DNA from 2 places in the Bacillus sp. JJ1127 genome. Region 2 is predicted to be linked to the other one. Evidence: riboswitches for the same ligand, from Rfam matches in the RefSeq annotation. Region 2 holds a riboswitch; the other holds the start of a gene.

Region 1 (6,314 bases), on a different contig from region 2:
TATTTTCCAATCATGTCACATTCAATGTTCACAATATCTCCAGCTACCTTTTCACCAATAATAGATTCGCTTACTGTGTGCGGGATGAGTGAGATTGTAATGGAAGATTCATCTATATCAAATATTGTTAAACTTGTACCATCAACAGCCACAGATCCTTTTTGTAAACAATACCGAAGTAAATCATTTGGAATTCCAATTTTGTAATATATAGCATTGAAGTGCTGTTTTTTACTTACAATGGTACCGACTCCATCAATATGACCTGTGACAAAGTGCCCACCAAAGCGTCCGTTTGCAGCCATTGCTCGTTCTAAATTCACTTTAGAACGAGGCTTTAGCATACAAAGTGACGTTGATTTCATTGTTTCAGGCATGGCATCAACAGTAAAAGAAGATGCGGTAAAAGAAGTAACGGTTAAACAGATTCCGTTAACAGCGATACTATCACCTAATTTGACGTCGGATAAAATCGAATTTGCATGGATGGTTAGTTCCATTGCTTCTCCGCTTTGCTTTATATTCGAAATAGTTCCTAGCTCTTCTACAATCCCTGTAAACATGTAGGCACCTCACTTCGCTTACTTGCAATGATTTTTATATCATCGCCAATTTGTTTCATCTCTTGAATTTCTAAGGAAAGTGCATCTTGCAGTTTTATAAAACCAGTACCACCAAACCAAGTTGGTGCATCTTTTCCACCAATTAATTTTGGACTTATATAGGTCACGATTTCATTGAAGCATTTAGCTTCTAAAAAGCTTGCATGGACCGATTGTCCCCCCTCAATAAGGAGTGAAAGAATTTGCTTCTCTCCAAGAAGAGAAAGGAGGTCCCGTACTTCAATTTGACTCTTTTTCATCTGAAATACAGATACATTTTGAGATTCATAAGCATCTATTTTTTCTTTTCTTACATTTTTTCCAACAATGATCCATGTTGGCGCTAACCCATCAGTAATGACATGAGAGGACTGCGGAATTCGTAAGTGTGTATCTAAAATAATTCGAATCGGATTTTGTCCACCGTTTGGAAGCCTGGTTGTTAAATGTGGATTATCGGTTATCACAGTATTTACGCCAACAAGAATGGCATCGTGTGTATGACGGTATTGATGAACGTCCTTACGAGCTTTTTCACCTGTAATCCATTTACTTTCTCCAGTAACGGTCGCTATTTTTCCATCCAAACTCATTGCGGTCTTTATTGTTACAAATGGCTGTTTTGTTTTCATGTAGTGAAAAAAGTATCGGTTTAATGAGAGGGATTCCTCTTCAAGAACACCAGTCGTTACATGGATCCCTGCATCTTGTAACCGTTTTTTGCCACTACCTGAAACAAGTGGATTGGAATCGAGAGAAGCAATTACAACACGTTTTACTTGCTTCTCAATGAGCAACTCACAGCATGGCGGTGTTTTTCCAAAATGACTGCATGGCTCAAGGGTTACGTATACAGTAGCGCCATACGCCTGATCACCTGCCATTTGAAGGGCATGAACCTCTGCATGCTCTTCACCTGCACGGAGATGGGCACCCATTCCGACGATGTTTCCATCTTTTACAACAACAGCACCGACCATTGGATTTGGACTCGTTTGCCCCATAGTACTTTGTGCTAACTGTAGGGCAATCCTCATATATTCTTGGTCTGTCATTCGCTTCACCTCTCCTAAGAAAAAATCAAAAAACCCCAAGGATATTATTATCCTTGGGGTTTGGGAGACGTGATTTCTAGAAATATAGTTCGAATACGAAAGTATAGGAAAGAAACCTAACGATGCTTGATATTTTTGCATTAGAAAGAAGCCTAGCAAACTATCAATTTTTCATACGCTAGTCGTATCTTTTTATTTCAGCATAAAAACATAGGTATATGAAATAAAACATATACAGTAAAGAGAATCTTTAAAAATGTGTATGCCAAAATAAGAGTGTATTCGCTATATATAAGCACTAGAAAACATATCCTTCTCCCATCCAGACTATACTGTCGGCCCTAGAGTTTCACTAGATCCACCGTTTCCAAACTTGAAAACGGGTCACGGACTTAGAAGTGTGCACTTCATCACCGCCGGTTGGGAATTTCACCCGACCCCGAAGGATGCTGTTTGCTCACATTATAGCACAAAAAAGAAAAAAGGATAGCAAAAAATATTTGAATGTGAAGAATTGTATGAAAATGAAGGGCGGAAAAACCATTGATAGATGAGAGAAGGAAAACAATATTTAGTAGGAAATATTGTCCGCTACGGGACATATAAGAAGCATGTACAAATGAATGTACATGCTTCTTAATGGTTATTTTGTTTCTGGAGCGCGAACGATAGATTCAAATTTCCCTTTATGTGAAGCATCGCAATAAGGCATGTTTTTTGATAAACCGCAGCGACATAAAGAAAATGCAGGTTTTGCTGGGAATACATTCCCTTGTGAATCAACTAATTCCACATCCCCTGTAATGCGAAACGAGCCATTATCATTCACTTTAATTTGTACTTTTGCCAACTTTATCCCTCCTTCCAAACGCTTAAGTCTATCATATAATTGGAGGGGAAACTTGACAATAAAAAAACCTCTCTTTGTCTCAAGCAGAGGAGAGTGTTATAATAACGTTTATAATTGACTATAGTAAGGTGACGAAACATGGATAAACAATTACTTACACTACAAAATATCGCAAATGAGCGCACTTGGGCATCATTTTTGAATGATAACCATCCATACAGTTTACTTCATTGGTCGATTGCAGGTGTGGGACAAGAACAGAAAGATGTGTGGCTGCTTCAAGATGAGGTAACCTTTCAAACGACGGAGTTCCCAACGCTTGATGAGGCAGTGAAGTGGATTGCGGAAAATATGGAACAAGTTACAGATGTTTTAGCGCAGTAACATGAAAAAAACAGGCTTACGCAAGCCTGTTTTTTGTTTCTTTTACATATGTTCCTAAAAATTGATCGATTGCAGCTTCGTATTCTTGTTTGTTTTCATTATAAGAGCAAGCGTGTGCACCATGCTCTGCAATATAGAGTTGCTTATTGTTCTCTTTTGCTTCATAGAGTGCTTTTGTCATATCGCATAAAATGTAATCATCGTCTTTACTATGAATAAAGAGAACGGGATTGTTTATATTCTTTATACAATCAATTGGTGAAACTTCACGTATCGTATAGCCATCACGCACTTTTAAAAATGCATTTGCTAAAGGCAATAATGGCCATTTTGGTAAATGGAATTCAGCCTTTAAACGGTGTTGTAGCTGCCCGTGAAAATCAGAGAAAGGACAATCTGCAATATAGAAATCGGCGCCGTCTTCTACGAGTCCTGCATATTGAAGAAGTGTTGCAGCTCCCATCGATTCACCATGAATACCTAAGATAATGTCTTTTCCAAAGCGATTTTTTAGCCAGTCAACTACAGACTTTAAATCGTGTTTTTCATAATAACCATAGCTCGTCGTTTTACCACCTGTTTTACCGTGGCGACGATGGTCATAAATAAATACGTTATATCCTCTACTTAAAAATAAGTTTGCATATTTGACAGAGTTTATTTTGTTTACAGTTACACCGTGACAAAAAATCATAAATTTATTGGAATGACCAGCAGGAATGTAGTATCCGTGAATATCATATCCAAATTGAGAAGGAATGTGAATTTCTTCTTTTGGAACCGCGTTAAAATCTTCTAAACGAAAATGTTTTTTCGTTTCACGCTCTAAAATTTCTTCCTCTGTTTTTTTCTTTAAATACATTACTTTATTGGTAAAGAAAATACCAATGCCAATTAACGCACCTAGTATAGTGAGTAATGCTGTGAAAAAACGTTTCATACCTTACCTCATCCTCCAAATACCTTTCCATCATTGTGATACACTTATATTGTATCACAATGATGGAAAAAGGGGAGAAGTAGAGCATGGTTCACATACAAAAAATTACAGAAGAAATGAGAGAAACAATTCGGCTGTTTATGTGTGAGAATTGGGGAAGTACACTGATGGTTTCAAGGGGAAGAGCTCATCGCTTAGACGAATTACCTGGTTTTGTTGCAGTTGAAAATAACAGAATAGTAGGAATTATAACCTTCGAATTAACAGAGAGTATTTGTGAGATTGTATCATTGGATAGCCTTGAAGAAAAGAAAGGAATTGGAACAAAGCTTGTAGAGTGTGTAATTGAGATGGCTCGGGAACAATGTTGTAAAAAGGTATGGTTAATTACTACAAATGACAATACAAATGCACTTCGTTTTTATCAGAAGCGTGATTTTACAATGACAAATTTGTATATTGATGCTGTGAAAGAGGCACGAAAGATAAAGAAAGAAATTCCATTTGTTGGCTATGATAACATCGAAATCTTGCATGAAATCCAACTAGAATGTAAGTTGTAAAAAGTTTGTTTTATGTAACAATTTTCAGAAATATAAAACAATTACCTTGACGAATGTCATATTTTGTTTTAGTTTAAAATTGTAAGCTATTACCATATTAAGGGGTGACGATGTGGCAACCATACGTGATGTTGCAAAATTGGCCGGTGTTTCAGTCGCAACCGTTTCACGAGTAATTAATGAAAAAGGGTATGTTCATGAAGATACAGTAAAACAAGTAAAGCAAGCAATTGAGGAATTACACTATAGACCGAATGGGGCAGCAAAAGCATTATTTAAAAAGTCCTCAACAATGATTGCTATACTCGTATCAAATTTACGTGATCCATCATACATAACTTTGCTTCGTTCAATAGAGGAAGCTGCATATAAAGAGGGTTATCAAATTATTGTTTGTAATATAGAAAATAAGAATGGATATATAGATATGCTGATACAAAGTGATATTGCTGGTGCTATTATGACGCGCGATGTATTTCGGCATCTGGGAAAACTATCGATTCCATTTGTTGTACTTGACGAAATAGTATCTCCTTTGGATTATTACGAAAGTGCTAGAAAAGCTGTAATTTTGCTAAAAGAAAAGGGTTGTCATTTTCTTGTTTATATTGGAGAAGAGACAGAAGATGAGGAAATGGAAGAACATGTATCTGGTTTTTTAGATACTGTTTGGGAAGAAGAACTTGCTTATCGAGAAGCAAGTCTCAAGGGATGCGAAGAAAATCAGCTCATTGAACTGTTACGAAAGTATCCTTACATAGATGGGATTGTAGCTTCAAGTGATATAGTCGCAATTTCGACTATTCGGGCGGCAATTGCTCTTGGTATCGATATACCAAAGCAGTTGCAAGTTGTTGGATTTAAAGGGAGTTTACAAGGGGAATGGGTTACGCCGTCATTGACAACGATTGAAAGCTCTTGTGAAAAGAAAGGGATATTGGCATTACAGCAGTTAGTCGGAAAAATAAAAAAGAAACACGTACAACAAGAAGCATTAGAAACAGAGTTTGTATTTGTTGAGAGAGAATCTACAAAGTAAAAAGGTGCGTTCAGTAAACGCACCTTTTTTATCATGTAATCGTAACGGTGACTCGGACACGCTACAAACTAAGCAGTAACATCACTGCTATTGCGATGAGTACAGCGCCCTAATCTTTATTCGGGTTGTACAATCTTTTACGGAGAGATCTGTTCACTAACCGAGTGAAGTTGCGACACATCATTATAAAATGTAAAAGGAGCACCGCCTGTTATTTATGTGAAAAAGATAACTCTTGTTTTATAGAGCTTAAAGATTCTGCGAACAGTTCAGGCTCTTCCAAATTTGGAGAGTGAGCGGAATTGGGGAACCAAATCATTTTTTTTATGGGCGCTTGAATCATATCGCAATATTGCTGGACAAGTGCATAAGGAGTTTGATAATCAAAGCGTCCAGAACAGAAATAAACAGGTACAGAAAGCCTTGAAATGGTAGAAAAGAAATCCACCGTAAGCATTTCTCCCCATAATGTTCCAGACTTCATGTTTCCTGCGAGAAATTTTAGCCAGTCTAGCCATGTATATTCTGAAGAAAGTAAGCCTTTGCGAATAAAAGAAAGCGAGGATCCATTTTGAACTGCACCTCCAAATGTACTAAGCCATCTTCTTTGAATAATAAGACGCTTCATATCTAGAAAAGGTGGTTTCCCTAGTTTCGTGAGTGAAGCTAATGCACGTGTGTGTCCGTGTTTTTTTGCGGAATGAATTAAGTGTTGGTACAATAGTTCCTCATTTTGTTTCATATGTACAATTTGACCAATGCCAATGTAGGCTTCGATGTATTCTGGATATGTATTTGCAATTTTTAAGCCGAGAATACTCCCCCATGAATGTCCAGCAAAGAATAATTTCTGCTTTTTAAAGCGAGAAAGAATGTATTGG
Region 2 (6,314 bases):
GATACGTCTTCCTCGTTGACAAACTGAATAAATCTGCTCTTTCATTCGGATAGGAAATAATTTTTGTCAATAAAGGAAACTCTTTTTCCTTTTTACGAACGGCTTGAATAAAGAAATGAATCGTGCCCCAAAATAATAGATGTACGCGGAACACATCTTGTTTTGTAATTTCTGCAAGTTGTTGCAATGTATATCCAATTCGTTCATACCCAGTTAAGCGATAGGTCAGGATTGTTGCTTCTACTGGATCAACTTCTTTTAATAGTCGATGCATTTCTTCCCACAGTCCTGTTGCAAGTTCACTCCTTACGTATGGTAACCCAATGAGAAATTCCTTAACCCACATCGTTACCTCTGTATCTTGTTGAATCGGAATGAATCTTGTATTTTGCTGTTGTAAGTTCGACACCGTTTGAATGATTAATGAGAGCTTCTTCCAAAAAGCTTCACCAAGAGCACCATAATGTAAACCGTGTAAATGCTGCGGAAAGGGCAATGCTTTTTCCCAACCATTTAATTGCTTCTCTCCAGCACTTGTTAATACATATGTATTTTCATGCACAATTTCAATCCATTCTGCATTTAAAATACACGCAATTTCCTGATTATAATCGTACCTTGTTAATGCTTTATATATTCCAAAAAGAAAAGAAATTTGAAACATATTCCCATCTTGTAATGTTTGTGAAGAACGTTTTCCTTTCAATAGATAGTAAATGGAAGAAACGGTTCTTTCACCATTCAATTGTTTTAAACAATATAACAAAGTATATTGTAACTGCATTACCGCTTCCGCCTTTCAATAAGATTTGTCCATTACTTGACTGCAAACACCGAATTGTTGAAAGCTACCCATTACTTAGGATGCTTCACTGATAAAAGTTCCTCTTTATATTTACTATTGTATCAAACTGCTTGGCATTTAGGCATTTCGAAAATCTTGTGAAATAAATTAAAAATAAGTTGACACTCTAATTGATAAGGATTATCATTATAATTTTATGTTGAAAAGTTTAAAAAACCGTTTTACAATAAGGTTATAATTTGTATAGCGAATATTTTCACATACATATGATCAGGAGGGAAAAAAGATGGCAAAATATACAATCGTTGATAAAGATACTTGTATCGCATGCGGAGCTTGCGGAGCTGCTGCACCAGACATTTATGACTATGATGATGAAGGTATTGCATTTGTAACATTAGATGATAACCAAGGTATCGTTGAAATTCCAGACGTATTAATTGATGACATGATGGATGCATTTGAAGGTTGTCCAACTGACTCAATTAAAGTTGCTGACGAATCATTTGACGGTGACGCTTTAAAATTCGAATAGTCTTTTTATTAACTTCAAAAAACCCCCCTCATCTTTATGAGGGGGATTTTTTGTTATTTATCTAGCTTACCATTTAAAAGGTCATCAGCAGTATCTTTACCTCTGATGGCCAAAATTTCTATGCGTTTTTCATTTTTGCAAATACCCATACTTTTAAGCGTGAAAACAGTGCTACAAATACGACCGTTACAACAATTCCTTTAATTAGATTAAATGGCAATATCGCTGTTACAATTGTTTGTCGCATAGCACCGCTAGACATAGCTGGTGAATTTAAAAACCAAGTGTAAGCCGGTAAAATGATGAAGTAATTTAGTACACTCATAATGACTGCCATAGTAATTGTCCCTAACATCAACCCTGTTGTTAAACTTTTGACTGTGCGATGCTTCCGAAATAGGAAAGCTGCTGGACCAATAAATAGACACCCTGCAATAAAATTTGCTATTTCTCCAACAGGAACTCCCGTTAAGCTACCTTGAATCCCATAGTGAAGAATATTTTTTATCGCTTCTACAACCACCCCTGCAACCGGGCTAAAAATAATCGCTGCAATTAAAGCTGGTACATCACTAAAGTCAATTTTTAAGAACGGTGGAAGCCCTGGAAATGGGAAATCCAACATCATAAGCAGGTACGCAATACTACTTAGCATCGCTACACTCACCATTTGTACTACACTGTTTTTTTGTTTCATCCTTCTCTCTCCTTTTCCATCGATCATCTCATGGAAAGTGGAAAGGTTCTGCTATGCCTATTTTTTCATATCATGAAAAAACCCTTTGTGCTTTACACAAAGGGAGAATTTCTAGGCACATCAAATAGACGTTCAAACACTTATCTTTTTTGAACGCTTGAACCTCCATCTTCTCCCATCCAGACTATACTGTCGGCTTTGGAATCACACCAAATCCTGCCTTAACGGCTCGCGGGCTTAGAACGAAAAATAATTATTCATCACCGCCGGTCGGGATTTTCACCCTGCCCCGAAGATAGACCGATATTCTATTTTCTCTCCTATTATACACCAATATAATACAGTTGTGAACAAAAAAGATTGTAGCTTATTAAAAGTAAGTTAATTACCCCCCCTTATTCTCAACAAAAAATTTCGTCCAACTATTTTACAATACAACCCATATTTTTTATCATTCGGCTTTTTCCTACTCAATTCCCTAGTCATTCATACAGAAAAGTGATAAGATGTTGAATTGTTAAGATAAGAGCATTTTCTTAATATGGAGGAAATGTCATGAAGAAAGAGAAAAGACACTCTATTCGAGAAACGATGAAAAAAAACTTACGAAAAGAATACTTTTATTTAAAAAAAGAATTACTTTTCTACTGTCCAATTGATTTAGGCACATTTTCAAGCGAAACATACTATGCTACTTTTGATAAAGAAGGCATAAGCATTTATCAGTATGATAAGCAAACAGAAAGTAAACTGAAGTTATGTGAGCGTCACACATGGAAAAGTTGGGAAAAAGTGAAGGTCGATCACTATTTAACAACCTCACAATTCGTTTTCCAAGGGAAACGCAACTGGATTCTATCTCTTTTTCATAAAGGAAAAGAAGCTCAAAAAATAATAGAGGAACACACATCTCTACAAACTGAGGTTGTTTCCCGGTCCTTTTTTAAAAAGCTTCCAGGTTTTCGTTCTAATACAACATTAAACAAATACATTGGCAGCATTTGTTATACCGCACTTATCGCATTTTCATTAAAATGGTTCCTTCCATTTCAAGTACAAGTTGCCTTGTATTCTTTTTCTATCGGTTGTATGCTCCTTGGCCTATTATGTTTCACGATCGGCTTAATCGAACCAACCATTGTATTATTTCGAACGAAAGAAAAAACGAGAGCAAAAGTCTTTTACTATTATAGCTATTTAGCTATTTCTGGATTTATATGTGTCTTTATTTTTTGGTAAAACAAGAGCTAGTTCGACTAGCTCTTGTTTTAATTAATATACAATTTTTGATTTGGATAAATTTGGTCTTTCCTCAACTCATTTTTTGCTTTTATCGCATCAACTGTCGTCCCAAACTTACGTGCAATCCGAGCCAACGTATCTCCCTTTTGCACGACATATAGTGATGATGAAACTACTTGGTGTTTTTCCTCATTCAAGACAAGCAAAGGATTCATTGCATTTCTTTTCTCAATTGTCCAACGTCCATGATGGACTTCCAAGTGTAGATGCGCCCCTCGTGATTCACCTGTATTTCCTACTTCACCAATCAATTCTCCTCTTGCAATACGAGTCCCTTGAGTTACATATCTCTTATTTAGGTGAGCATAAACAGCTTCATATTCTCCATGCTTAATAAAAACAACATGTCCATAACTATTTGAAAAATAAGATTTCGTTACCACACCACCTTGAATAGCCGCAACTGGTGTTCCAATTGGGGCTGCTATATCAATTCCATAGTGTTTTCCATGCCTTGTTCCAAAATAATCACTAATTCTTCCATCAACAGGCCATGTCCACTGTTTGTCCTCAGCGTAAACATGTAATTGAGATATAAATAACAATCCCAGCATCATTACGCTAACTTTTAAAGCTTTCATATATATCCTCCGTTTTCTAATAACCGTCATACTTTCTCTATTGTGGTATAATACGAAAAAAAGTATACAAAAAAAGAAAGTGGCTCATTCCACTTTCTTCTCTTCTTTATCACGAAACACGATTGCACTTCGATTATATTCAACATCTTTTATTTGTAGACGTGTATTAATCACCCTAGCAATTGCAAATAAATAATCGGATAATCGATTCATATATCGCAAGACCATTTCATTCATTTCTTCTTGTTTCCCTAATGATACAATGTTCCGCTCAGCTCTTCTTGTTACTGTACGAGCAATATGAATCACTGTAGACGCCCCGCTCCCTCCAGGTAAAATAAAACGTTCTAACGGAGGAGCTTCCTCTATGTAATGATCAATTCGTTCTTCTAAATATATAACCATCTCTTCTTTTACTTTATAAGGTATCTTTTTCTCTACAATCGCTAAATCTCCGCCACAATCAAACAATTCATGCTGAATATTTTCAAGTTCACTATAAATGTCTTTAAATTGCCCGTTCTGCAGCATAGTCATCGCATATCCAATATGAGAATTCACCTCATCAATCGTACCGTATGCTTCAACACGAATATGATCCTTATCAACCCGCCTTCCAATTACACTCGTTTGTCCTTTATCTCCGGTTTTTGTATATAATTTCAACTTATTCTCACACCTCTCTTTTTCGTTTCTATCGATTCACTCATTATTATATCTAAATCGCCTAAATTTCACTTGATTCAATCAAAAACAACTCTCCTCAGAACCGGGAGAAAAAACAAAAAGTCCTACTACTCTTTATTCAATTGAGAAACTATTATAACTCAACAAGAATAAAAAACAGTAGAACTTTTGTATCTGTTAATCATGTACAACGATCTATAATTGACATGAAGGTTTAAAGCACTTGATCTGGTAAATATACAGAGAATGTCGTTCCTTCGCCAACAACACTTGATACAGAAATTTTCCCATCATGACCTTGCACAATATTTTTTGCAATTGCAAGGCCTAGACCAGTACCACCTGTTTTCCCGCGTGTTCTTGCTTTATCAGCTTTATAGAAGCGATCAAACAGAAATGGAATATCTTCCTCAGGAATACCGGCCCCTGAATCTTGCACTTCAAATACAAGTCCATTATTTTTCGTATCAATTGCGAGCGTAACACGCCCACCTGCACTTGTATGGCGGATTGCATTATCAATTAAATTTGTCAGTACTTGTTCCATACGATCCGGATCAAACGGATGTTGTTCGATTGGATGGCGAAAATCCACTGTCAACTGCACTTCTTTATCCTTTGCAATCCCTTGGAATTTACGACCAATTTTCTCGACAAATGGATGAATATCCACTTCTGATATATGCAATTCCACATGACCACTTTCCATGCGAGCTAAATCTAACAGTTCATTTACAAGACGTCCTAGACGAACAGACTCGTCATAAATGATTTGTACAAATTCATTTATTTCTTCTTTTGTTTGAACAATGTCATCTAAAATTGCTTCACTATACCCTTGAAGCATAACCATTGGTGTACGCAGTTCATGTGATACATTGGCAATGAAGTCTTTACGCATTTTCTCAAGACGGCGTTCTTCTGTCATATCTCGAAGAACTGCCACAGCACCACGAATTTTTGTTTGATTATAAAGAGGTGTCATCAGCACAACATAGTTACCCTTTTGAAGATTAATCTCAATAACTTGCTGTTGTTCGCTTTCTACTACAAGATGGAATAATTCAACAAGCTCAGGTGGTAAATTCCTTCTTAACTCTAATTCCTTTTCCTCTTGCCAAACTTGTAAAAAGTGTTCTGCTGGTGGATTAATAACAACAACTTCACACTCTTGATTTAAAGTAACAACACCGTCTGCCATACTACTTAAAATACTAGACAACTGTTCTTTTTCTTGTTGCAGTGCGTTCATGTTAAACTTCAATTGTTTTCCCATCTGATTTAACGCCGTTGCTAGCTCCCCAATCTCATCCTGCGAAACCATAGGTGCTTTCGTATCAAATTTTCCGCGGGCTACTTCAAAGGCAACCTCACGCATTTTACGAAGCGGCGCTGTAATGCGCGTCGATAAGAAGAATGCAAAGAACGTTGTTAAAATAATCGCAATTCCTGCTGATAGAAAAATAAAGTCTGTTGCCTTCTCCATACCTTGTATCGGAACTTGTAACGATTCATATACAAACACTGCACTATTATTTGTTGAGTGGAGTGGTTTACCAACAATCATAATATCATTTTCCGAATTTTGTTTCATTTTCCCATCAGAAAATTTTCTAATCTTATTTTTATTTTCTTTTTTATCTGTAAAAACAGCTGCTAATTCTTTATCCTTTTTTAAATCATCTATTGTAAGAGTTACCAATCCTT

The links. A riboswitch is a leader RNA that binds a small molecule or an ion and turns the genes downstream of it on or off. The one in region 2 is predicted to bind FMN.
Region 1: another riboswitch for FMN. It lies ahead of ribD (bifunctional diaminohydroxyphosphoribosylaminopyrimidine deaminase/5-amino-6-(5-phosphoribosylamino)uracil reductase RibD); the one in region 2 lies ahead of V7183_RS11265 (ECF transporter S component).

Annotation. Positions count from the first base shown of each region.
Region 1 is NZ_JBALQK010000009.1:9,495-15,808, forward strand. Features, by position in the region: gene ribE (riboflavin synthase) at 1-563, opposite strand, end outside; gene ribD (bifunctional diaminohydroxyphosphoribosylaminopyrimidine deaminase/5-amino-6-(5-phosphoribosylamino)uracil reductase RibD) at 545-1,657, opposite strand; FMN riboswitch at 1,964-2,108, opposite strand; partial or broken gene V7183_RS01590 (CDGSH iron-sulfur domain-containing protein) at 2,301-2,542, opposite strand; gene V7183_RS01595 (DUF2552 family protein) at 2,646-2,891, shown strand; gene V7183_RS01600 (alpha/beta hydrolase) at 2,908-3,831, opposite strand; gene V7183_RS01605 (GNAT family N-acetyltransferase) at 3,918-4,394, shown strand; gene V7183_RS01610 (LacI family DNA-binding transcriptional regulator) at 4,507-5,433, shown strand; gene V7183_RS01615 (alpha/beta fold hydrolase) at 5,645-6,314, opposite strand, start outside.
Region 2 is NZ_JBALQK010000100.1:27,032-33,345, forward strand. Features, by position in the region: gene V7183_RS11255 (helix-turn-helix domain-containing protein) at 1-784, opposite strand, end outside; gene V7183_RS11260 (ferredoxin) at 1,092-1,340, shown strand; gene V7183_RS11265 (ECF transporter S component) at 1,459-2,037, opposite strand; FMN riboswitch at 2,201-2,338, opposite strand; gene V7183_RS11270 (hypothetical protein) at 2,593-3,276, shown strand; gene V7183_RS11275 (peptidoglycan DD-metalloendopeptidase family protein) at 3,306-3,920, opposite strand; gene V7183_RS11280 (cob(I)yrinic acid a,c-diamide adenosyltransferase) at 4,005-4,586, opposite strand; gene V7183_RS11285 (ATP-binding protein) at 4,822-6,314, opposite strand, start outside.